Regions from separate parts of the Erwinia sp. TECH1 genome, predicted to be linked through region 2. Evidence: predicted binding sites of a transcription regulator. Region 2 holds the regulator's gene; each other region holds the start of a gene.
The links. Region 2 encodes Fur, which represses iron uptake genes when iron is present. Its sites were predicted from a motif close to ATAATAATGAGAACNACTATCAA; they were not measured.
Positions count from the first base shown of each region.

Region 1 (4,209 bases), 360 kb from region 2:
CTGGAGCGCCGCAACCTGGTGCTGCGTCTGCTGCAGCAGCAGAAAGTGATCGACCAGGAGCTGTACGACATGCTCAGCGCCCGTCCGCTTGGCGTACAGCCGAAAGGCGGCGTGATCACGCCACAGCCTGCGTTTATGCAGATGGTGCGCAACGAGCTACAGGCGAAGCTGGGCGATAAGATCAAAGATCTTTCCGGCGTGAAAATTTTCACCACGCTGGATTCTGTTTCGCAGGATGCGGCAGAAAAAGCTGTGGAAGAAGGGATGCCGACGCTGCGTAAACAGCGCAACCTGAAGGATCTGGAAACCGCGATGGTGATCGTCGATCGCTTCAGCGGCGAAGTTCGCGCCATGGTTGGCGGCGCCGATCCGCAGTTTGCGGGCTATAACCGTGCGCTACAGGCGCGCCGGTCGATTGGTTCTCTGGCTAAGCCAGCCACCTATCTGACCGCGCTGAGCCAGCCGGATAGCTATCGCCTGAATACCTGGATTGCCGATAATCCGATCGCGCTGAAGCAACCAAACGGTCAGGTCTGGAAGCCGCAGAATGATGACCGCCGCTTCAGCGGTCAGGTGATGCTGGTAGATGCGCTGGCGCACTCCATGAACGTGCCGACGGTGAACCTGGGCATGACGCTGGGCCTGCCGCAGGTGGTGGATACCTGGAGCAAACTCGGCGTGCCGAAGGCTGAACTCCAGCCGGTGCCGGCCATGCTGCTGGGCGCGCTGAACCTGACGCCGGTCGAAGTGGCGCAGGCGTTCCAGACTATCGCCAGCGGCGGCGATCGCGCGCAGCTTTCCGCGCTGCGTTCGGTCATTGCCGAAGACGGCACCGTGCTTTATCAGAGCTTCCCGCAGGCGGAGCGCACCATTCCGGCTCAGGCCGCCTACCTGACGCTTTACGCGATGCAGCAGGTCGCGCAAGAGGGTACGGCCCGTGCGTTAGGTTCGCGCTATCCGAAGGCGCACCTGGCGGCGAAAACCGGCACCACCAACAACCTGATCGACAGCTGGTTCGCGGGCGTGGACGGCAAAGAAGTGGCGATCACCTGGATTGGCCGCGACAATAACCAGAGCACCAAACTGTACGGTGCCAGCGGCGCGATGCAGATCTACCGTCGCTATCTGGACAACCAGGCGCCGATGCCGCTGATGCCGACGCCGCCGGAAGATATCGCGCCGATGAACGTGGATTCAGCCGGTAACTTTGTCTGCGGCACGGGCAGCAGCAGCTGGCGGACGCTGCCGGTCTGGACCACCGATGCCGACGCACTCTGTCAGCAGCAGCAGCAGCAAATCCAGCAGCAGCAAATGCAACAGCAGCAAATGCAGCAGCAGGAGCAGCAGCCTGCTCAACAGCCGCAAAACGAGCAGAAGGATGCGGACGGCGTGGCGGGTTGGATCAAGGATATGTTCGGTAAATAACTGAAAACAGGTGTAAAGCCGGTTCTTAACGAGCCGGCTTTTTTTTGCCTTTTTGGCGGCGGCAGCAGAAAAACTAAACCGGCAAAAAGAGGCTTTTCAGCGCGACTGCATGACAACGGCTTTATTTTCCCTGCTTTATGCTGGCCTGAACTCCGCCGGATTCGCGCTAAAAGCGCCCGATTTTTTCTTGCGAAAGCGCCGGTAATTCGCCTATTATCCTGTCGTTATAATAATAATTCTCGTTTACATTCTACTTTTCATCAGAGAACGCTAAATGGCTATTTCATCTTTGAAATCATCCGCTTTGCCGGTAAGCCGACTGGCCTGCCTTGTTGCCGTCGCGCTTTCCTCCTCTGCTTTCGCCGCCAGCGAACAGACTATTACCATCAGCGCCAACGCCGATGCCGCCAGCGAAAACGCCTGGGGCCCGGCACCGACCATCGCCGCTAAACGCAGCGCCACCGGTACCAAAACCGATACGCCGATTGAAAAAAATCCGCAGTCCGTTTCGGTGGTGACCAGCGACGAAATCGAGATGCGCAACGTCAGCACGGTTAAGGAAGCCTTTAACTATGCGCCCGGCGTAATGACCGGCAACCGCGGCAGCTCGCAGGTTATCGACGCGCTGTCCATCCGCGGCTTCAGCGAAACCAACACCAATCAGTATCTGGACGGCCTGAAGCTCCAGGGCGATAACTACTCCGAATTCGCTATCGATCCTTATTTTCTGGAGCGCGCGGAGCTGCTGCGCGGGCCGGCATCCGTGCTTTACGGCAAGAGCAACCCGGGCGGCGTAGTGGCGCTGGTCAGCAAGCGTCCGACCACGGAAACGCTGCGCGAAGTGCAGTTTCAGATGGGGTCGGATAACCTGTTTTCCACCGGCTTTGATTTCGGCGGCGCGCTGGATGACGGCGGCGTTTACTCCTGGCGCCTGACCGGCCTGGCGCGCAGTCAGGACGCGCAGCAGGATATGCAGAAAGAGAAGCGCTATACCGTGGCGCCGTCCTTCAGCTGGCAGCCCGACGCCAACACCAACTTCACGCTGTTAACCTATTTCCAGAACGAGCCGGAAACGGGCTACTACGGCTGGCTGCCGCGTCAGGGCACCGTGGTGCCGATCGTCGATGCCAACGGCCGGCAGCACAAGTTGGGCACCGATTTTGACGAAGGCGAGGCGAGCAACAAGATCTCCCGCAACACCAAAATGGTGGGCTATAACTTCTCGCACAGCTTTAACGATACCTGGACCGTGCGGCAAAACCTGCGCTACGCCGATCTGCGCACCGACTATCGCAGCATTTACGGCAACGGTTTCGACAGCGCCAGCAGTGCCATTACCCGCGCTTACGCCGGTTCTGAAGAAGAGCTGAACCAGTTTGCCGTCGATAGCCAGGCGCAGGCGAAATTCGCTACGGGCGCGCTGGATCATACGCTGCTGCTGGGCGTCGACTATCAACGTACCCGCAACGATATCAACGCCGGATTCGGTACCGCTTCCCCGCTGAGCGCGCTGGATCCGCAGTACGGCAACGACAGCACCACGATCACCTTCCCGTATCACTATCTGAACAAGCAGGAGCAGACCGGCCTGTACGCGCAGGATCAGATGGAGTGGGACCGCTGGGTCATGACGCTGGGCGCGCGCTACGATTACGCGATGACCTCGGCGTTTAACCGCGACGCTAATGCGCTGGCGAAAAACCACGACCAGGCCTTTACCTGGCGCGGCGGCCTGAACTACGTGTTTGATAACGGCGTGGCGCCTTATTTCAGCTACAGCGAATCCTTTATTCCGACTGCCGGAACCTCCGCTGAAGGGCAGCCGTTCGATCCGTCACGCGCTAAGCAGTACGAGGCTGGCGTAAAATACGTGCCGAAAGACCGCCCGATTGTGATCACAGGCGCGCTCTATCAGCTGACTAAAACGAAAAATCTGACGGCGAATCCCGATTCTGAGTTCGCCAATTTCAGCGTGCAAAGCGGCGAAATCCGTTCGCGCGGCGTCGAGCTGGAAGCGAAGGCGGCGGTCAATGCCAACGTTAACGTTATCGCCTCTTACACCTATACCGACGCGGAATACACGCACGATACGCAGCTGAAAGGCAGAACGCCGGTGCAGGTGCCGAAACATATGGCGTCGCTGTGGGCCGATTATACCTTCCACGAAACGGCGCTTTCCGGCCTGACCGTGGGAAGCGGCGTACGCTATGTCGGTGAGAGCAAAGGCCTGTACAGCACCGGCCCTGATACTAATCAGAACTTCAACGTGGCGGCGTACACCACCGTCGATGCCGTGGTGAAGTACGATCTGGGGCGTTTCGGTCTGCCAGGCTCGTCGATTGGCGTCAACGTCAACAACCTCTTCGATCGGGATTATGTCGCCAGCTGCTATCGCGACTACGCCTGCTACTGGGGCGCCGAACGTCAGATCGTCGGCACCGCCACTTTCCGTTTCTAACCAAACCGGGCGCGATTCGCCGCGCCCGTCAGGCAGAAAATTGTTATGCATTCTCCGCACCTGACCGACAGCACCTTCTCGCTGCATCAAACTTCATTTGCCGTTCCGGGCCGCATCCTGCTCCAGCCGCTGTCGCTGACCTTTCCCGCCGGAAAAGTCTGCGGGCTGATTGGGCATAATGGCTCCGGCAAATCCACGCTGTTAAAGCTGTTGGGGCGCCATCACGCCGCGACCGGCGGCGAAGTGCGGCTCAATGATAAAGCGCTGGCGCAGTGGCCCGCTAAGCGCTTTGCCCGTGAGGTCGCCTATCTGCCGCAGCAGCTTCC
Region 1 covers NZ_JBSRZK010000001.1:1,160,802-1,165,010, forward strand. Annotated here, with positions in the region: gene mrcB (bifunctional glycosyl transferase/transpeptidase) at 1-1,425, shown strand, start outside; gene fhuA (ferrichrome porin FhuA) at 1,700-3,883, shown strand; gene fhuC (Fe3+-hydroxamate ABC transporter ATP-binding protein FhuC) at 3,929-4,209, shown strand, end outside.
Region 1: the regulator Fur is predicted to act here: its motif matches at 1,652-1,674, upstream of fhuA (ferrichrome porin FhuA).

Region 2 (4,209 bases):
GGATAACCTTGGGGTGCTGGCGCGCGACCTGAAAGCGGATCGCCGCATTATTCAGGTGGACGTCCGAAATCATGGCCTTTCGCCGAGGTCGGATGAAATAAGCTATGCCGCAATGGCGCGCGACGTGCTGGAAACGCTGGATGAGCTTGATGCCGACCGGTTTGATATTATAGGCCATTCCATGGGCGGGAAAATCGCCATGACGCTGGCTTCCCTTGCCCCGGAACGCGTCGGGCAGCTGGTGGTTATCGATATTGCGCCGGTGGCCTACCGGGAACGCCATCACGACGCGATTTTCGCCGCGCTGGCCGCCGTCAGCGAAGCGGGCATTACCCGCCGGAGCGAAGCCGCCGCGCTGATGCGTCAGACCATAGAGGAAGAAGGCGTCATTCAGTTTCTGCTTAAATCGTTTCAGGACGGCGAATGGCGTTTCAACGTGCCGGCGCTCTGGCAGCACTACGATCGGATTATCGGCTGGGAAACGCTGCCCGCCTGGCCACATCCCACGCTGTTTATTCGGGGCGAACATTCGCCTTATCTACAGGAAGCGTATCGTGACGCGCTGCTGGCCCAGTTCCCTGCCGCCCGCGCCCACGTGATTACCGGCGCGGGTCACTGGGCGCATGCCGAGAAACCTGATGCCGTTTTGCGCGCCATCCGCCGTTTTTTTGCCCTGTGAAAACAAATGTTTCAGTAAAAGGCTAAATAATTGTCGTCGCGACTTTCGCTGGGGTATGATGGCGCGCTAAAATTTGTCGACGGCACCGGCCGCAAACGCTAACGGCTCAATCCATCAGAACTCCAGCCTTCAGTATCACGATTCTATGGCAAAAGAAAACACGGACCGCACCACGATCGATCTGTTCGCAGACGAGCGTCGACCGGGACGACCCAAAACCAATCCACTGGCACGTGATGAGCAGTTGCGCATTAACAAACGCAACCAGCTTAAGCGTGATAAAGTGCGCGGGCTGAAGCGCGTAGAACTGAAAATGAACAGTGACGCAGTTGACGCCCTGAACCAGCTCGCCGAGCAGCGTAATATGAGCCGCAGCGAACTGATAGAAGAGATGGTCATGGCGCAGTTAGCCAGGCCTGAGCGCTGAAGCACGCGCTACGGTAAAGCACAAAGCGACAAATACAGGCGGATTAGCCGTTTATCCCCCTGTTGCTGTCTGCTATTATTGCCCTTAACATTTTCAGGCTAGCCGCCGCATATCATTAAGTTTCAAGAGGTTATTAAACTCATGGCAATCGTAGGCATTTTCTTTGGCAGCGATACGGGCAATACGGAAAACATTGCAAAAATGATCCAGAAGCAGCTCGGTAAAGAGGTGGCTGAAGTTCATGATATCGCTAAAAGCAGCAAAGAAGACCTTGAAGCCTTTGATATTTTGCTGCTGGGCATCCCGACCTGGTACTACGGTGAAGCGCAGTGCGACTGGGATGATTTCTTCCCTACGCTGGAAGAGATCGACTTCAACGGCAAGCTGGTCGCGCTGTTTGGCTGCGGCGATCAGGAAGATTACGCGGAATATTTCTGCGACGCGATGGGCACCATTCGCGACATTATCGAGCCTAACGGCGCGGTGATCGTCGGCCACTGGCCGACAGAAGGCTATGATTTCGAGGCCTCTAAAGGCCTGGCGGACGATACCCATTTCCTTGGCCTGGCCATTGATGAAGATCGCCAGCCGGAGCTGACCAACGAACGCGTTGAAAAGTGGGTCAAACAGATTTCTGACGAGCTTCAGCTCCAGGATATTCTCGAAGCGTGATAGCATTGGCCCGCTGTACGAATCCACAGCGGGCCAATGGTTTTTCCTATAGAAGTGATAGATACATATTTGTAACTTTTACCGTCAAAACGGTAGAATAGCACTGCTCCGCCTCCGCTTCTGCGGCGCCGAAAACCAGGCAGAGCGAACTGACAACCCAGCGTAAATGGGTGCTTGCTTTTCCGGACGTAACGACTTCTTATCCTTACATCCCCTGATGGTTTTGCATCTCCGCTGTGGTTTCTTCAAGGCATCGGTTCTATAATGAGACGCTCAGCTTTTGCGTCGACCGATGCTCACGGCTTCTCAGCCACTTAGTGACCAGCAAAGTAACAGGACAATATCCGCATGACTGACAATAACACCGCATTAAAGAAGGCCGGCCTGAAAGTCACGCTTCCTCGACTGAAAATTCTGGAAGTGCTTCAGGAACCAGAGTGCCATCACGTCAGTGCGGAAGATTTGTATAAACGCCTGATCGACATGGGCGAAGAGATTGGCCTGGCGACGGTTTACCGCGTTCTGAACCAGTTTGACGATGCGGGGATCGTGACCCGTCATAACTTCGAAGGCGGCAAGTCCGTGTTTGAACTGACCCAGCAGCAGCATCACGATCACCTGATCTGCCTGGACTGCGGCAAAGTAATCGAATTCAGCGACGAGTCTATTGAATCCCGCCAGCGTGATATTGCGACGAAGCACGGTATCAAACTCAGCAACCACAGCCTCTATCTTTACGGCCACTGCGCCACCGGCGACTGCCGTGAAGACGACACGCTGCACGATAAGTAATCGATTTCAATAAAAAACCGGCGATCGCTCGCCGGTTTTTTTTTGCCTGCGCCCCGCCTATTTCAGGCTTTCCACGCGGCTGAAGCGCTTGCCGTCGCTACTGACGGCGCGGATCAACACCTCGCCGGAAACCGACGGACGGGCGCTGTCATGATAGCGCTGCCAGCTGTTGCCACCGTCCAGCGAGTAGTCAATAGCCACGCCCGGCAGGGCGATATTGGCTGCCAGCTTGCCCGCGACAAGACGTGCGCCCGGCTGCGGCAGACGATAGTGGATCCCGGCTTTATCCATTTTCGGCAGCTCGCGCTGGCCCAGCAGGTTTGCATAACGCTGCCAGTCCTTATGCAACGCCGCCCGATCGACATGCCGCGTTTCGCCGCCTTTATACTCACGTCCGGCCTGGTAAGTCTGCTCCCAGGCAGCACGATGCCAGCCGCGCTCCGCCACGGCCAGCGCGCGTGGGAAAATCATCCATTCCATCTGCTCGTCGGTACGTACGGTTTCGCTCCAGAGCTGGGCTGAAATCCCATACACGCCCGGCCAGGGCTTATCGGATTTAGCATCAAAGAAGTTACCGTCGCGATCCACCGATGTCTCTGCATTCTGCGGCATATTGTCCGGCGCGAAGCTGAACATTTTGCGCTCGTCGTTGAAGCGGGTGCCCCAGTAATAGCCTCTTTCCAGCGGATTGACCTCGTACGGGAAATCCATATAAAGGTAATCCGGGTTGGAGACGGTGACTTCGTAGCCTTTGTTAGCCCAGTCGTTAATGCTGTCAAAGCCGCCCCAGAAAAGCGTATCCCAGAAATTAACGCCGATGCGTTTGGTCGCAAAGTCTTTAGGGCCCTTCGCATCCTTCAGGCCATCCTGCCACGCCTGCATCTTTTCAATACCGTGCGCGTTTACCCGCTCGCTGACCTTTTTGCCAAAGTAGCTGGGCAGATGATCCATATCCGCGACCTTGCCCGATTTCACCAGTGCCTGACAAACCTGCGATTTCGCCCAGGGTTTATCTTCCTTGCTCAAATCGACCCTGCCCTTGCCTGCTTCGGGACTGGCCGCATCGGTATAGCCAACGCCCAGGCGGATGTTTTTCGCCTCGTCGCCGCCAAAGTGCCAGGTGGTTAACGGCGTGCCAGCCGCCTGATGCATCGCCTGGATTTCGCTAATCACCTTATCAACAAAACGCATGGAGGAATCCAGGCAGGGATTCAGATAGCTGGTGCGATCGTAAAACTGTACGGAGGTGGTGTTCGAAGTATCGGTTGGATCGACCAGGCGATACTCGTTTGCCTCTTTGGTCTTACCCTCTTTCATCAGCCGGTTGTAGCGGGCTTCCATAGAAATCACCGCCGCCCTGGCATGAGCAGGCATATCGATTTCCGGGATGACTTCGATGCCGCGCGCTTTGGCATAGCGCAGGATAGCAATGTAGTCGTCGCGGGTCAGATAGCCATTGCCCTGCGTGTCGGCGAAAGGCCCGGATCCCAGCTGCGGCAGCAGACAGCGCTGCTCCGTGAGATCGTGGCAGCGTCTGGCACCAATATCAGTCAGCTCCGGCAGGCCGGGGATCTCAATACGCCAGCCTTCATCATCGCTCAGATGAAAATGGAATTTATTGAGTTTAACCGCCGCCATC
Region 2 covers NZ_JBSRZK010000001.1:1,523,985-1,528,193, reverse strand. Annotated here, with positions in the region: gene ybfF (esterase) at 1-679, shown strand, start outside; gene ybfE (LexA regulated protein) at 825-1,106, shown strand; gene fldA (flavodoxin FldA) at 1,248-1,778, shown strand; gene fur (ferric iron uptake transcriptional regulator) at 2,127-2,570, shown strand; gene ACVWZ0_RS07120 (beta-N-acetylhexosaminidase) at 2,628-4,209, opposite strand, start outside.

Region 3 (4,209 bases), 1.9 Mb from region 2:
TAAAAGGTAAGGCGTGCTGACTAAGAAAATAACGCGAAGCAAGCAGCGCGCCGGAAGCCTGGGAGGCTTATCGAACCGACCCGCGAAAGGCGGGTCAGGAAAGGCAAAAGCTTTCAGTCACCCATCTTAAAAGGCTTGCTGACTATCTCGCCTGCCTGTTCCGCTTTTTTCTTCGCCTGCAGGAGCTGCCTAATCATTGCCTTTTTTTGCATGCGGATAGCGTCGAAATCAATATGTTGGGTTGGGGTTTCAATTGTCCGTTTGTAGCACATAGTTCGCTCCTTCTTTAAATACCCTGAGGTTGCGCGGGCCAGCCTGCTGCCTGACCAGCCGATCGTAAACTTTAATCAGTTGAGGAGTATACGCCTGGAAGGTCAGGAGTTGTATGTTTTCTCGCCTGGCAACCTGCAGAATGATGTCGATCAGAGACGCGTAAAAAAACAGCGTTTCATGTAGCGTAAGCGCGGCGGCGGCTGGCGGCCTGTCGAACATATCGCAGTCGGGATTATCCTGTGCTTCAAGGTTGTAAAAGCTGACGACGGCCTGGTTGGCGTCAGCTACTTCATCACCGAACAGCTTTATGAGTAGCGGTATTTCGGCTGCCGCTTTCGCAAAAAAGGCCAATCGGAAAGTCATCTGCCGATTTACCTGGGCAGCAAACATAAATCTGATATCCATCGTCCTGTAGACATCAAATCCCTGCAGCTCGCTATGTAAGATTTCATAGTGGCAGCCCGCCATAACAAATCCTCATCCTGAGTCTCATGGGCTGCTTTATAGCATTACTTTTATTATGGGTTAAAGGCGATCTTCCCGGATGCGCGACATAAAATGTTTTACTGCGAGACGATACGCAAAAAAAAGGCGAACCCGGAGATTCGCCTTTCTTGTCGAGCCAGACCGCTATCAGCCCAGCACCAGGCCTGCAATGGAAGCGGAGAGCACGCTAACCAGCGTCGAACCGTACAGCAGCTTCATGCCGAAGCGCGACACTACGTTGCCCTGTTCTTCGTTCAGGCCTTTGATAGCGCCCGCCACGATGCCGATAGAGGAGAAGTTGGCAAAAGAAACCAGGAACACGGAAAGGATGCCTTCGCCGCGCGGCGACAGAGTACCGGCAATTTTTTGCAGGTCGATCATCGCCACGAATTCGTTGGAAACCAGCTTGGTCGCCATGATACTGCCGACCTGCAACGCTTCGCTGGCGGGCACGCCCATTACCCAGGCAAAAGGATAGAACACATAGCCCAGCACGCCCTGGAAGCTGATACCAAAAATCGTATCAAACAGCGTATTGACGGCGGAGATCAGCGCGATAAAGCCAATCAGCATCGCGGCGACGATGACCGCCACTTTGAAACCGGCAAGGATATATTCGCCCAGCATTTCAAAGAAGCTCTGTCCCTGATGCAGATCGTTCAGCTTCAGGTCTTCTTCGTTTTCGATGCGGTACGGGTTGATCAACGACAGCACGATAAAGGTGCTGAACATATTCAGGATCAGCGCGGCCACCACATATTTCGGCTGGAGCATGGTCATATAGGCGCCGACGATGGACATCGATACGGTCGACATCGCCGTAGCGGCCATGGTGTACATGCGGCGCTGCGACATTTTGCCCAGAATATCTTTATAGGCGATAAAGTTTTCTGACTGTCCCAAAATCAGCGAGCTTACCGCGTTAAAAGATTCCAGCTTACCCATGCCGTTGACTTTTGACAGCACGGTGCCGATTGCCCGGATAACCACGGGCAGAATACGGAAGTGTTGCAGAATACCAATAAGGGCGGAGATAAAGACGATAGGGCAGAGTACGTTAAGCCAGAAGAACGCCAGGCCTTTATCGTTCATGCCACCAAAGACAAAGCTGGTGCCCTGAGCGGCAAAGCCCAGCAGCTTGTCGAAGAAGCCGGCAAAGCCTTTGACAAACCCTAAGCCGATTTCGGAGTTCAGGAAGAACCAGGCCAGCAGCACCTCGATCACCAGAAGCTGAATAATAAAACGGACGCGGATATTTTTCCGATCGCTGCTGACCAGTAAGGCCAGTAACGTCACCACCACCAGCGCCAAAGCAAAATGCAGAATGCGGGACATGAGTGCTCCAAATTTGAAGGCTGTTATATTTCGCTGCACATTCTATGTAACAAGTTGCAGAAAAACGAGACTAAAGCCTCAATATAATAAATTCCTATCGGCTTAAATCGACATTCTGCTTTCCTGTCACATCCTGATACTGTTTAAAAAACCACCCGTCAACTTGTGGGGGAATACTTTTTAACCTAAAGTAAGTTTATCGCTTACAAATCGGCCACACGAAACGCTACCTTTGGGTATAGCAAAGGCTATACTTTTTAGCGTAGGCTATTACAGCGATAAGTTTAACCAGTGCAAATGATGTTGATAATCATTATCATTTGAATGACAATACCTTCCTCGGGTGTATTAAGGGGTAAGACGATGTTTGAAGGCCGCACCGCGGAGCAGACGGTCCGTAGTTCCCGTAAAATCAAATTCGCGCTGATGGGGCCCGCTTTTATTGCGGCGATTGGCTATATCGATCCCGGCAACTTCGCGACCAATATCCAGGCTGGCGCTTCCTATGGCTATAAGCTGCTGTGGGTGGTGGTCTGGGCCAATATCATGGCGATGGTGATCCAGTTAATGTCCGCTAAGCTGGGCATCGCCACCGGCAAAAACCTGGCGGAGCATATCCGCGATCGCTTTCCGCGTCCTGCCGTATGGTTCTACTGGATCCAGGCGGAAATTATCGCCATGGCCACCGACCTGGCCGAGTTTATCGGCGCGGCTATCGGCTTTAAGCTGCTCTTTGGCGTCAGTTTACTGCAGGGTGCGGTGCTGACGGGCGTGGTGACGTTCCTGATTTTGATGCTGCAAAGCCGGGGCCAGAAGCCGCTGGAACTGGTCATCGGCGGCCTGCTGCTGTTTGTGGCGGCGGCCTATGTGATCGAGCTGTTTTTCTCTCAGCCAAAAGTGATGGATCTGATGCAGGGCCTTGCCGTGCCGACGCTGCCGACCGCCGATGCGGTGCTGCTGGCGGCGGGCGTGCTGGGCGCAACGATTATGCCGCACGTGATTTATCTGCACTCTTCCTTAACGCAAAGCCCTGACGGCGGCAGCCGCGCAGAGCGCTACTCCTCGACAAAACTGGATGTGGCGGTCGCCATGACCATCGCGGGATTTGTGAATCTGGCGATGATGGCGACGGCGGCGGCGGCTTTTCACTTCAGCGGCCATACCGGCATCGCGGATCTGGATCAGGCCTATCTGACGCTCGATCCGCTGCTGGGCCGTGCGGCGGCCATAGTCTTCGGTCTGAGCCTGCTGGCGGCCGGACTCTCTTCCACCGTAGTGGGAACGATGGCGGGGCAGGTGGTAATGCAGGGCTTTATCCATATACGTATTCCGCTCCTGGTGCGGCGTGTTGTGACGATGCTGCCCTCGTTTATCGTGATCCTGGCTGGCTGGGAGCCGACGCGCATTCTGGTGATGAGCCAGGTGCTGCTCAGCTTCGGTATCGCGCTGGCGCTTATCCCGCTGCTCTCTTTTACCGGCAATCGCGAACTGATGGGCGAACTGGTGAACTCGCGCCTGATGCAGGCGGCAGGCAAGGTTATCGTGGTGGTGGTGGTGGCGCTGAACTTCTATCTGCTGATATCTATAGCGATGGAGCTTTAGGCGAGACGCTAAGCAACAAGTGAAAAAGGGTGCTCCTGTGAGCACCCTTTTTTTTACCAGCGTCCGTCGTGGTGACGATCCCGCTCGTGACGCCATTCGCGCTGCCTTTCGTGGTCGCGCCAGCGCTGGTCGCGTCGCCATTCATGCCGTTGACGCATCTCCTGTTGACGGCGCCACTGTTCATGGCGCCACCAGCGGCCTTCGCCATAGCGATAGTTGTTGCGCCACCAGTGGCCTTCGCGCCACCGGCCGCCGTCCCAGTAACGCCCGTGACGATCGCGATCGCCCAGATGAAGCGAAACGCCCGGCGCTAACATAATCCGGGCGCTATCAGCCTGTGCTGTGTGTAAGGCTGAACCTGCCAGCAAAGCGGCAATAAGCAATAGATGTTTCATTTTCTCTCCTTATCAGCGGCACAACTGCTCCGCCCTGATGCCAGTATTATAAGGAGAGCGCAGGGGTTTCGCCTGGCTAATTCCTAAAAGTGTCGAAAAAGTGTTAAAGGAAATGTCA
Region 3 covers NZ_JBSRZK010000001.1:3,434,023-3,438,231, reverse strand. Annotated here, with positions in the region: gene ACVWZ0_RS16085 (hypothetical protein) at 250-636, opposite strand; gene ACVWZ0_RS16080 (NupC/NupG family nucleoside CNT transporter) at 907-2,094, opposite strand; gene ACVWZ0_RS16075 (Nramp family divalent metal transporter) at 2,458-3,696, shown strand; gene ACVWZ0_RS16070 (DUF2502 domain-containing protein) at 3,750-4,091, opposite strand.
Region 3: the regulator Fur is predicted to act here: its motif matches at 2,398-2,420, upstream of ACVWZ0_RS16075 (Nramp family divalent metal transporter).